One region of the Caproiciproducens puteiluti genome, then DNA from elsewhere that is predicted to be linked to it. Evidence: riboswitches for the same ligand, from Rfam matches in the RefSeq annotation. Region 1 holds a riboswitch; each other region holds the start of a gene.
What was found. Region 1 has a riboswitch for cyclic di-GMP ahead of ACRQU7_RS01135 (methyl-accepting chemotaxis protein). Riboswitches for the same ligand answer to the same signal wherever they lie in the genome.

Region 1 (4,311 bases):
CTCTGGATGAACTGCTTGCGCAGTCCGATACCATTTCACTGCATTGTCCGCTGTTTCCATCCACACAGGGGATCATTAATAAGGACAGCATCGCTAAGATGAAGGACGGCGTCATCATCGTCAACAACTCGCGCGGTCCGCTGATTGTAGAGCAGGACCTGGCCGACGCGCTCAACAGCGGAAAAGTTGCCGGCGCGGGATGTGACGTTGTTTCCACCGAGCCGATTCAGGCGGACAACCCGCTTTTGAAAGCAAAAAATGCTATCCTGACTCCTCATATTTCATGGGCTCCAAAAGAAAGCCGCCAGCGCCTGATGGATATTGCGGTTCAGGACTTGAAAGCATTCCTCGACGGGAATCCAATTAATGTTGTAAACAAATAAACCTGACTATCCCCGAAAACATCGGAAGCGAAATTATTTGACAGTAAGCCCGTCATCAAATTTTGCGCCCGATCGTTTTCTGCCTGTTCCGTGGAACGTAAATTTATTAAATTTACGTTCCATTGGCATTTACAATCAGTACCGTTAAACTATTTCTTTCTCAAAGGTTCGGATTTTCGAGAAGCATAAAGAAGGACAAAAGGAGTGTTCGCCTGTGGAAAAAGTTGTTTTAATCCCGGATTCATTTAAGGGAACCATGAGCTCCATGGAAATCTGCGAGATCATGAAAAATCAAATAAAAACCCATTATCCTCGGTCGGAAGTAATTTCGATCCCCGTCGCAGACGGCGGAGAGGGCAGCGTGGACGCGTTCTTAACTGCGATGGGAGGCCGCAAGGTTTTTACTCAGGTGAAAGGGCCCTATATGGAGGATATGCAGGCTTTTTATGGAGTGATCGGTTCCGGTACCGCTGTGGTGGAGCTGGCGGCCTGTGCGGGACTGCCGCTTGTCGACGACGATAAGCACCCGGACAAAACCACTACCTATGGAGTAGGGCAGCTGATGGAGCATGCCGCGATTCATGGCTGTAATAAGATCATCGTGGGGATCGGGGGAAGCTGTACCAATGACCTCGGAACCGGGGCCGCGGCTGCGGCCGGTATAAAATTCTATGACAAAGAGGGAAATTTATTTGTCCCAACCGGCGGAACTCTCTGCGAGATTGACCGGATCGATGTGTCCGGACTCAACCCTGCGCTCAGGAATGTTGAAATCGTGGGAATGTGCGACATTGATAATCCACTGTACGGTGAAAATGGTGCCGCCTGTGTATTTGCCCCGCAAAAGGGAGCGGATGAAAACCTCGTGAAAACTCTGGATAAAGGTCTGAGAAGCGCTTCCCGCGTAATACGGGAACAATTGGGTATTGATATTGCGCAAATTGCCGGCGCCGGCGCCGCGGGCGGAATGGGCGGCGGGCTGATTGCCTTTTTTGGCGCTGAGCTGCAAATGGGAATTGAAACGATCCTCAATACGGTCGGATTCGACAGTCTGGCGGCAAACGCGGATTTGATCATCAGCGGCGAGGGGAAAATGGACACCCAGAGTCTGAGAGGAAAAGTGGTCATCGGTGTCGCGCGGCATGCAAAGAGCCTGGGAGTTCCCCTTGTGGCCGTTGTGGGAGATATCGGCGACGGCATTGAGCAGGCTTATCAGGAGGGGGTTTCGGGAGTGTTCAGTATCAACCGTGTTGCTGTGGATTTCAAGGAGGCCAAACAGCGAAGCAAAAGCGATTTAGCACTCACTATCGATAATCTGATGCAGTTTTTGATTCGGCTGGGGCAGTGAAAAGGATTCTTTTATAGCATTCGTTTGAGTTTTGATATTTTTTACATAAGTCAGTTACCTTATCATTATTTAATCACATTTTGAAAATAGCAAACACATCGAAAGGCGGGGACGCAAAGCCACGGGTCTAATGTTTATGAAGACAGCCGGGTTACCATGCTGTGTGGCCGTGGTACAATATTGTACCACGGCTTTATTATAGAATATTTGCTGAAAGTTCAGAGAATTATGGCCAGTAAGTATAGCTAAATAAAGGTTTATAAGAATGGAAAAATTTTTGAAATCGTTCAAAAATATTTAAAAGGGGTATCTGTATGTTAAAAAATATGAAAATTGGCAAAAAATTAATTGCTACTTTTATTTTGGTTGCATTCATTTCAAGTATTGGCAGCGTGGTAGGATTTTTCATGCTGCAAAACATGGATTCGGGTTATGGCAATGCTTTGATCAAATATGGATTTGCTCAGGGTGATGTGGGGCGCCTGAGTGCGGAATTCAATAACAGCCGATCCATTTTACAAGAAATGATCATTGCAGCCGATCAGCAGACAATCCAAAGCGCGGTTGATAATTTGGATAAATCAGGAGCGGCCATTGATCAGGATTTAGCGGAAATTCAAAAAACATTGGTGGGCGTAATCGAAACCGGACATTATAATATGATTCAGGAAAATCTGGAAGCATATAAAGATTTGAAATCCCGTGTCGTCGAACTTGCTTTAGAGAATAACGACGAGCAGGCAAACAGGCTGTTGGTTACTGAGGGTGCGCCTATATTTGATAATTTAACAACTTCAATCAACACACTGTTTAGTGAAAAAACAAGCAAGGGAGATCAAATATCCGCGGATCTTACCGCGCAGAGAAATACAACCACAGTATCCATGCTCGCCATTCTTGTAATTACTCTTGTGCTTTCCCTTATCATCGCCTTAGCAATTTCACGCAGCATCAGCAGACCTGTAAAAGATATGGTTGAGGCCGCCCGGAAAATGGCGAAGGGCGATTTACAAGTGCAGGTCAGCGTGAATTCGAGGGATGAAATCGGACAACTGAGCGCAGCTTTTACGGAATCCATTGCATCGATAAGGTCATACATAGCCGACATAACAAACGTCCTCGGCGAGATCGAACGTGGTAACCTTACGGTGCTTCCCGCATTGGATTACAATGGCGATTATGCGGATCTGAAAGATTCCTGCCTTGGCATTTTGGCATCATTTAATGATACCCTGGGCCAGATCAATCAGGCCTCGGAGCAGGTTTCAAGCGGCGCCAGTCAAATTTCCGATAGTTCCCAGGCGTTGGCGCAGGGTGCAACCGAACAGGCTAGCTCGGTGGAAGAGCTTGCCGCATCAATCTCAGAAATATCCGCTCAGGTTCAGCAAAATGCGGCACACGCCACCGATGCAAGCAGAAATGTAAACAATGTCCGCGCCGAAATAGAGATCAGCAATCGGCACATGGGAGAAATGGTAGGCGCCATGTCTCAAATCAGCGAGTCATCCGGCCAGATCGGGAAAATCATTAAAACGATTGAAGACATTGCTTTCCAGACAAATATTCTTGCATTGAATGCGGCGGTCGAAGCGGCAAGGGCAGGTGCGGCAGGCAAGGGCTTTGCCGTTGTAGCGGATGAGGTAAGAAATTTGGCCAGTAAGAGTGCCGAGGCCGCAAAAAACACGACCGATTTGATTGAGAATTCCATGAAACAGGTGAAGAATGGCACAAGAATTGCAAATGAAACCGCGAACTCTCTTCTTCTTGTCGTGGATAATACAAAAGAGGTTGCGGATATCGTTGATCAAATATCAAGAGCGTCAAAGCAGCAGGCAGATTCTATCGGACAGATAACATTAGGTGTAGAACAAATTTCCTCTGTAGTACAGACAAACTCTGCAACCGCTGAAGAAAGTGCCGCAGCAAGCGAAGAGCTTTCCGGACAGGCCCAGACAATGAAGGAACTGGTTGGAAAGTTCAAATTGAACAAAATGGCCCTCTAATGAAGACACGGAGCATGGCTGTCTGCCATGCTCCGTTAATACAGGTTGTTTCTTCTTGATTAGATTACTCCGGATCATCCAGCGTACGGATTACCTTCAGCATCTTGATGATTCTATGGGCTCTCTTGTTCATGAATTCCTGAATGTCGATATCATCATAATCATAACAGCCTTTTTTTGTCTTAATGCCCAAGCGGCCTTCTTTGATCAGCTTTTCTCCAAGACGGTCGCCATCGGTATCATTGCACAGGGTTTTGAAAACGTCCCGCGAAACACTAGTGGTCAAATCCCATCCCACCACATCGTGGAGGGACAGCGGCCCCTCAAAGGAATATCTGGTTCCACTGGTGTAACGAATCGCGCGCTCCACGTCCGCAGCGGTTGTCCATCCCTGCGTGATCATGTAAGCGATTTCTCTGGAAAGCACATTGTCAAGCCGGTTTACAATGAAGCCCGGAATGTATTTTTTTATGACGGCGGGCTCCTTTCCCACGGAGGTCAGCACGTCGCAAACCGTTTTTACATTTTCAGAAGATGTTTTCGGCCCCATAACGACTTCCACCAACGGCATAACATA
Region 2 (4,311 bases), 590 kb from region 1:
GCGCAGTTTGCGGCGACCGGGAAGAAGATGAAGAAAAAAGACCTGCCCGCAATCGCTATGAGCTACGGTTTTGTGTACGTTGCTCATGTGGCTATGGGCGCAGACAGAAATCAGTGCATTAAGGCGATCAACGAGGCCGAGTCCTACCGCGGTCCGTCCATCGTCATTGCTTACGCCCCCTGTATCAACCACGGGATCAAGGGCGGGATGAGCCTTGCCCAGACGGAGGAGAAAAGGGCGGTCGAAGCCGGCTACTGGAATCTTTTCCGCTATGACCCGCGTTTGGCGGAGGTAGGAAAAAATCCGCTGCGCCTCGACAGTAAGGCCCCCACGGCAAGCTACCGCGACTTTATTATGGGAGAGGTCCGCTACAATTCGCTGACACGTGCCTTCCCGCAGCGCGCCGAGGAGCTCTTTACAAGGGCCGAAGAATATTCCAAACAGAATTACGAGCATCTAAAGAGACTTTCTGAGCTCAATATGGATTAAACCCGCGTCCTGTGCCGCCACTTTCCGAAAAATGTGCAGGCAGAAACGGCGGCCGCTTTATAAAAGAAGGAGAAAAATGGATATTGATAGGGTTGATGCCGCAGAACGGCGGGGGACGAACAGCACTAAGTGGGACGGTGCCTCGGCCAAATTCGGTGCGGATGATTTACTGCCGATGTGGATAGCGGATATGGACTTTCCGGCGCCCGGCTGCGTCCATGAGGCGCTGAAGAAGATCATTGATTTTGGGGTTTACGGGTATTCTTTTGTGGGCGACGGATATTATCAGTCCTTTATCGATTGGGAAAAGAAGAAACACGGCTATGAGGTCAAAAAAGAGTGGCTTCGTTATACGCCCGGGGTCGTTTCCGGTCTGTACTGGTTCATCAACGCAATGACGCTGCCGGGAGAAGCCTGCATGATTCTGACTCCGTGCTATTATCCGTTTATGGACGCGGTCAGGGACACGGGACGAAAGCTCATCTGCTGCGACCTGGTGAACACCGGCGGGCATTATACCGTTGATCTGAAAAAATTTGAGGATACTATCCGGGTTAATCATGTAAAATTATTTCTTCTTTGCTCTCCCCACAACCCGGTCGGACGGGTTTGGAGCAGGACGGAGCTGAACGGGATTTTGGATATCTGCAAACACAGAGGCGTGTTCGTGGTCAGCGACGAAATCCATCAGGACATTACCTTCGGCGGCCATCGCCATATCCCCGCGGCAGCCGCCGGGGATTACGACGACATGCTGGCGACGCTGACTTCGGCCTCCAAAACCTTTAATCTCGCCGGGTGCAAAAACTCCTTCGCAGTCATTCCCGACAGGGAAATCAGGGAACGGTTTGACAGATACGCCAAGTCCATCCGCGTTACCAGAGGCTCCGTGTTCGGATATGCCGCGGTGGAGGCCGCTTACCGCAACGGGGAACCGTGGCTGGAGCGGATCCTCAATATCATCGCGGAAAACTACCGCTATCTGCGTGACACGCTGATGCGCGAGTTTCCGGAAATTACGGTCTCTCCGCTGGAAGGAACCTATCTGGTGTGGATCGATCTGGGCGCTTACGTTCCCTGTGAACAGCTGCACGATTTTATACAGAACCGTTGCGGTCTTGCCCTGGATTACGGGGAGTGGTTCTATGAAAACAGGGCGGACACCCATATGCGCATGAACCTTGCGACCTCCGCGAAAAATGTCGGCACAGCGGTAAGCAGCTTGGTCAGGGAAATCAGGAAGCTTCCGCAGAGCTGAGGAGCATACGTCTGAATAAAACGATGAAAATAGCAAACCCGTCAAAAGGCGGGGACGCAAAGCCACGGGTCTAAAGTTATCTATGACAGCCGGGTTGCCATTCCAGAAAGCCGCGGCACAAGACAGTACCGCGGCTTTGCTGTGTTTCCGGTCAAGCAGAAAGCGGCATGAATCGGCGTATCCATTGCAAGCCGCAGTTCAGTGTTCCCGGTCCGGCACCCGACGCGCCGGCCGGAATAAATTTGGGGAGGATGAAAATGTTGAAAAATAGGAAGATCGGTAAAAAGCTGATTCTGTCTTTTCTTTGCGTGGCGGTTATTTCCAGTATTGCGGGGATCGTGGGGCTCAGCGTCATGACGAATATGAACACCAATTACAAAAAAGCTTTGGTCGATTACGGCTTTTCTCAGGGAGATATCGGCCTGTTCAATTCAGAGTTTAACCACAACGGCGTGATTGTAAGGAATATTGTCATCGATCCGGATGTTCAGAAAATGATGACCGATTCCGATCTGCTCTCCCAATCCAACGAGAAGCTCAATCAATACCTTGCGACTCTCAACGGCAGAATGACCACGGAACAGGAGCTGCAGGATTTTAAGACCATTCAGGAAAACATCGATGAATATAAGACCCTGGCCGATCAGGTGGTCACCCTGGCCATAGAAAATAAGGACGCACAGGCAAGAACGATGCTGTCGGATCAGGTCGAGCCCATTGCGGATAAAATAGAAGCTTCAGCCAATGCATTGATCAGCGGGAAAATCAAAACCGGGAACCAGGTGTCGTCAAGCCTGTCCGCTCAGGGAACAGGGGCCACGGTGTTTATTTTCTCGGTGATCCTTCTTACGATGGTTGTCTCGTGCATCGTTGCGCTGCGGATTTCCCGCGGAATCAGCAGACCGGTAACGGAAATGGCGGCGGCGGCCCGGAGAATGGCGGAGGGCGATCTCAATGTGCAGATTCAGGTCGATTCCCATGATGAAATCGGGCAGCTGGGCGCCGCATTTTCGGAAACCGTCGAATATATCAAGCAATGCATTGCGGACATATCGGTCAAGCTTGCGCAAATGGCAAAAGGAGATTTGTGTATTGTAAATGAAATGGAGTATAAGGGGGATTTTGTGGAGCTGCAGGAATCCATCGGCGGCATTGCTGCTTCACTCAATGACGTCCTGCTTCAGATCAGTCGGGCTTCCGAACAGGTTACGGGCGGCGCGGAGCAGATATCCAACGGGGCCCAGGCGCTGGCGCAGGGCGCAACGGAGCAGGCAAGCTCCGTCGAGGAGCTCTCCGCTTCCATTATGGAGGTATCCGCGCATATCCGGGACAACGCGGAGCACGCGGCCAACGCCATTTTGACGGTCAGGGATGTCAGCAGGGAAATCGAGATCAGCAACGGACATATGCAGGAGATGATGAATGCCATGGCAAGGATCGACGATTCGTCGGGCCGGATCGGGAAAATCATCAAGACGATCGAGGACATCGCCTTCCAGACCAATATTCTTGCACTGAACGCCGCAGTGGAGGCAGCCAGAGCGGGAGCCGCGGGGAAGGGCTTTGCCGTTGTGGCCGGTGAGGTGCGAAGTCTGGCCAGCAAAAGCGCACAGGCAGCCCAGAATACCACTTCCCTGATCGAAGAGTCTATAAAGCAGGTCAAAAACGGCAGCAAAATTGCGGATGAAACTGCAAAATCTCTGCAAAGGGTTGTGGAAGGAGCGGAAACGGTTTCAAGCGCGGTGGAAAAGATATCACAGGCATCCCGACGCCAATCCGACGCGATCGCTCAGATCACCACGGGAGTCGACCAGATTTCCAATGTGGTGCAGACCAATTCCGCAACGGCGGAGGAAAGCGCCGCGTCGAACGAAGAGCTTTCCGGTCAGGCTCAGACGCTCAATGCGCTTGTAAAAAGGTTCCGGTTAAGAGAGGAAAACGAAGCGGAACGGACAGCCGGATTTGCCGATGAGAGGCTGCTGTGGCAGGAACCGGGACCTAAAGAGGGGCTCAGTGAGGACGGGTGCTCCGAACCGGAAGAGCTGCAGGCATAAAGGGTTTTGTGTGGATGCCAAACGTCTGTTTTCGGTAATTTCGGCAGGAGCCTTGGCCTGCTTATCCACAGACGAGGTCTGATAAGAAAAAGCTTATTGATATCGAAAGGGAGAGTCCCGGGATTTACTGAATCCCGGGACTCTCCCTTTTTCTGTTCATTTTGTGCTGCCCGTCCCTTGATATTCTTCCGTTCCTTCCACCTCGGGGACGGATATTTACAATACAATAAAACCCGGAGGGTTGCAAAACGGCGAGTACTAAAAATGCTGTTGTTGGAAGAAAGATAAAAACAATTGCTGGATTGTGTCTGTTTTTGCTGCAATTAGCACAAAAATAGGACTTCTCGAAGATAAACCGGAATGATATGATTGACCCAAGCTGTTAAGAAGCCGGTCATTAATTTCATAAACTGCGAAACAGAAACAGCCAGCGGATTGTAAACTTGGATAGGTGGTGTAACGGTTGTTTTTTAGTTTGGACAGGCGATGCGGGCATGTACTGGACGCACT
Region 3 (4,311 bases), 2.0 Mb from region 1:
CAAAGGGAAAAAGGTGCTTTTAATCAGTACGGACCCCGCCTCAAATTTGCAGGACGTTTTCCATACGGAGCTTACGAACAAAGGGGTAGCGATTAAAGAAGTTCCAAATTTGGTTGTTTCCAACCTTGATCCCATACAGGCAGCAGCAGAATACAGGGAAAGTGTCATCGGCCCCTATCGCGGCAAGCTGCCTGATGCGGTGATTAAAAATATGGAGGAACAGCTTTCCGGTTCGTGTACGGTCGAGATTGCAGCTTTCAATGAGTTTTCAAAATTCATCACAGATGAAACGGTGCGGAAAGACTATGATCATATCTTGTTCGATACCGCTCCGACAGGGCATACGCTTCGCATGCTGCAACTGCCGTCCGCTTGGAGCAATTTCATCAGTGAAAATACGCATGGAGCTTCCTGTTTAGGTCAGCTTTCGGGATTGGAAAGTAAAAAGGAAGTTTATAAAGAAGCCGTCAGAACCTTGTCCGACGGGAAGCAGACGACGCTGATTCTTGTTTCGCGTCCGGAAGAAGCACCTTTGAAAGAAGCGGAACGGGCATCCAGGGAACTGGCGGAGATCGGTATCAACAATCAGACACTGGTGATCAACGGCGTGCTGACTTCCTATGACGACAGCGTTTCCGAGAGCCTGTATCGGAAACAGCAAGACGCGCTTCATGACATCCCGCAAGGCTTGAAAAAACTGACCGCATACCGGATTCCGCTGCGGGCTTATAACATCACCGGAATTGACAATGTCAGGGCTTTTCTGACCCAGGATCAGTATAAGATCCGCGATGAAAAAGTCAGGGCTAAATCGATTCCTCATCTGGAAGATGTCATTGACGATCTGTATCGCACGAATAAAAAGGTCATCTTTACCATGGGGAAAGGCGGTGTCGGGAAAACCACCGTTGCGGCCGCAATTGCACTGGGCCTTTCAAAAAGAGGAAGGAAAGTTCATCTGACTACGACGGACCCGGCCGGGCACCTGAAATCCGTAATCAGCGAGGCCAGCGGCATCACCATGAGCCATATTGATGAACAAGCCGAACTGAAAAAATATCAGGAAGAAGTGCTTTCCAATGCAAAGAAAACCATGTCCGCTGATGATATCGCTTATATCGAGGAGGATTTACGTTCTCCCTGTACGCAGGAAATTGCAGTATTCCGGGCTTTTGCCGAAGTTGTAGAGAAAGCGGAAGACCAGACCGTCGTGATCGATACCGCTCCGACAGGGCATACCCTTTTGCTGCTGGATTCCACACAAAGCTACAATCAGGAGATCAAACGCTCCCAGGGCGAAATCCCCGAATCCGCACGGAAGCTTCTGCCGCGCCTCCGCAATCCTGATGAAACCGAGGTCATTATTGTGACTTTGGCTGAGGATACGCCCGTCTATGAAGCACTGCGCCTGGAGGAAGATTTAAAGCGCGCCAGCATCGAAACAAAATGGTGGGTAATCAATTCGTCTTTCTACCGGACCGATACAACGAATCAAATACTTTCCGCAAAGGTGAGCAACGAAATCGAGTGGATCAACAAGGTGGATGAACATTCCAAGGGAAATTTTGCGGTAATTGCATGGAGCGCTGAGGAAATCGAAGGAGATAAACTGCTGACAATATAAGCTAACACTTTCCAATGGGACGATTGTGTCATTATAAAGATATCATAAAATGATAGAACTGGAGAAATGAAAGATGAAAATTACAGAAGAAGCAAAATCCTTGATTCAGGCGGCATTTGATTCCAATGATTGTGACTGTTTAAAAGTATCACAGCAGCAATCCTGCTGCGGCACATCCTTGCAATTTGAACTGATCAAATTGCAAGCAGGCGAGAAGTCCGTTTCCATTGACGGGGTCCCTGTTATGATGGATGACCAGACTCAAACAAGGACAGAGGCTGTGACACTTGCAGCGGAAAATGGCGAGCTGACCATTCAGGACGATCAGTCATGCTGCTGTTGATGGAAACAGTAATATGGAATCCCCCCATTCCCTGCAAATCACGTGCGCCTATCATACGGAAGCACAAGCCGAAAGATGTTAAAACAACAAAATAGTCAAACCAAGGGCAAACCCATTTAACGATGGGGACGCAAAGCCATAGGGTCTAAAGTGCGTAAAAGCGCGCTATGACAGCCTGGCTGCCGGAAGTCGCACTTGAAAGCTTGCCCTTTTTACGGGCAGGCTTTCATTGTTTTTATAGCTTCTGACGGATAATTTGAACAAAGATCATTCATGGCTCTGCTATGTCCCTTGGTGAAAGGGGAACCCATGAATATTCTTTACTTCTTCCTTTTCCGGAGGTTGAAATAAAGACGGCGAATCCCGTACACACTCGCCTCCATTAACTGAATATATTCAAAAATCAGCACTTTGCCGTCCCGGGCAAAGTGCTGATTTTTTATTTTCGACAACAAAAGCCCCGCCTCGACCGCTAAAGAACAGTTTCGATTTTAAGCTCTTTTCTTTTTGTAGAAGCGTGTCGAATCGACATTGCCGATCCCCTCCGCTTGTTCTTCATTTCCGGATTTCAACAATCACGAAATGGAGGACAAGCTTATGGCAAAGTATCGGAGAAAAACAAATTACCGGGATAAATATCCCGATGTAAGCAAAGAAATTATCGAGGTTCTGGAGAAAAGCGACCGCCTGATGGAATACCAGCAGTACGACATCAAAGTCGAACGGTGCAGGATTGATTATGGCAGTGGCACCGCTACATACCTTCCCAGCCGAGAGGACTCCTACGAGCGGCTTCTGGAGGAAAACAGACAGTTTGTCACCGAGATTGAAAGTGTTGAGGATGCCGCGATCAAGACGGTGCTGATCGGGAAAATGCTGGCCTGCCTCAAACATCTCGCCCCGGAAGAACAGGAGTTGATCACGGCTCTCTTTTTTATGGATAAGAGCGAGCGCCAGCTATCCAGAGAAACCGGGATCGCGCAGCGGACAATTCACGATAGAAAGGTAAAAATCCTGGCGGAATTAAAAAAACTTATGGGAAAATAAAAATTTATCCGCTCAACCCCCTCACTCAACGTGGAAATAAGTGAGGGGGTTTTACTCTTCCCTCATTGCTCCTTGAAAATTTCATATCCGGCAACATAAATACATGATCTGTCCGGCCGTGATGAGCGGCAGCGACATTGACGGGCGCGCCAAGACTACCTGCGGATGGGTGACAGACATCCGTTGAACCGATGGCATCGAAGGCGACGAGCGGCAAAGCCCGGTTATAAAGCAGCCCGTGGTGGGTTGTTTCGCAATGAAACGGACAGTGCTAACGCTACTTCCGTCCAGCCACAGCCCCGCCTGAAAGCGGGATCACGCAATGGGGGCGGCTCGGTGAGAACCACGGAGAGGTGAAATCCCTATGGTGTTTGCTTAACCGGCAAACCATTTATGTTGCCGCCCTCGCTTCGGGAAGCAGTGCCGAATAGAAGCATTAAATTGAAATGAAGAACAAGCAAATCGTTTGACCTTAGAAACTACGCGGCAGGACAATTGCGCCCTGCCGCGCCCTTGTGAGGTCAAACCACATTATTTAGGAACAGGAGGTTTTTATAATGGGACTGAAAAAAAGAGCGTGGCTGTACTGCCGCATTGACGCGCCGGAGGATGCCCACGGCATGCTGAAAGGTCAGAAAAAAGAGCTCTATGACTATGCGGATCAGCTGGGATTCACCATTGTTGGCTGTTCCGAGGATTTGGGAAGCGGCCTGAAATATAATCGCCCCGGCCTGATTGCAGTCGAACGTGCCGCTGAACAAGACAGGATGGATGTCTTGTTAGTAAAACAACTAAGCCGCCTCGGGAGAGATTCGGCACAAACGCTGGATTTTCTCCGGAAGCTGGAGCAGTCGGGCATAAAGCTCTATTCACCGCTGGAAGGAGAAATCAGATTGTTCAGAGATATCAATGCAATCCATGAGCTCACCATGGGCATGGAATAGGAGGCTTCACTATGAAGGCAAAGCAGCCGGATACAAGAGCTGAGACTATAAGAATCCAAGTAAATGGACTACCTGTCACATTGCTTTTTTCTGCGGAGCCGAACAAAGAAGCGGCTGATTTCATAAAAAAGGCTTTGATAAATGCTTATGTAGTTAGGACAGCATAAACGCAAAGCACAATTTAAAGGCGGTTTTTTCTAATGTCAATATGCGAAAAATCAGCTATTTGTATAGCTTTTTCCTGCTTTGTGTGAGATAATGGCGTTGGCAAAAAACCAACTGCTCCTTGACAATTGAATAAAATCAAGTGTCCGGTCTCTCACTCAAAACACCAACGATATGAGAGGACGGAT

Region 2: another riboswitch for cyclic di-GMP. It lies ahead of ACRQU7_RS04055 (methyl-accepting chemotaxis protein); the one in region 1 lies ahead of ACRQU7_RS01135 (methyl-accepting chemotaxis protein).
Region 3: another riboswitch for cyclic di-GMP. It lies ahead of ACRQU7_RS10895 (sigma-70 family RNA polymerase sigma factor); the one in region 1 lies ahead of ACRQU7_RS01135 (methyl-accepting chemotaxis protein).

The regions. Positions count from the first base shown of each region.
Region 1 covers NZ_CP194790.1:237,412-241,722, reverse strand. The annotation lists gene ACRQU7_RS01145 (D-2-hydroxyacid dehydrogenase) at 1-383, shown strand, start outside; gene ACRQU7_RS01140 (glycerate kinase family protein) at 598-1,731, shown strand; cyclic di-GMP riboswitch class I at 1,810-1,890, shown strand; gene ACRQU7_RS01135 (methyl-accepting chemotaxis protein) at 2,046-3,734, shown strand; gene ACRQU7_RS01130 (3-hydroxyacyl-CoA dehydrogenase family protein) at 3,799-4,311, opposite strand, start outside.
Region 2 covers NZ_CP194790.1:827,400-831,710, forward strand. The annotation lists gene nifJ (pyruvate:ferredoxin (flavodoxin) oxidoreductase) at 1-489, shown strand, start outside; gene ACRQU7_RS04050 (MalY/PatB family protein) at 566-1,747, shown strand; cyclic di-GMP riboswitch class I at 1,769-1,849, shown strand; gene ACRQU7_RS04055 (methyl-accepting chemotaxis protein) at 2,005-3,801, shown strand; gene ACRQU7_RS04060 (PTS sugar transporter subunit IIA) at 4,265-4,311, shown strand, end outside.
Region 3 covers NZ_CP194790.1:2,227,876-2,232,186, forward strand. The annotation lists gene arsA (arsenical pump-driving ATPase) at 1-1,624, shown strand, start outside; gene ACRQU7_RS10890 (hypothetical protein) at 1,698-1,967, shown strand; cyclic di-GMP riboswitch class I at 2,063-2,154, shown strand; gene ACRQU7_RS10895 (sigma-70 family RNA polymerase sigma factor) at 2,565-3,014, shown strand; gene ACRQU7_RS10900 (recombinase family protein) at 3,572-3,958, shown strand; gene ACRQU7_RS10905 (hypothetical protein) at 3,970-4,125, shown strand.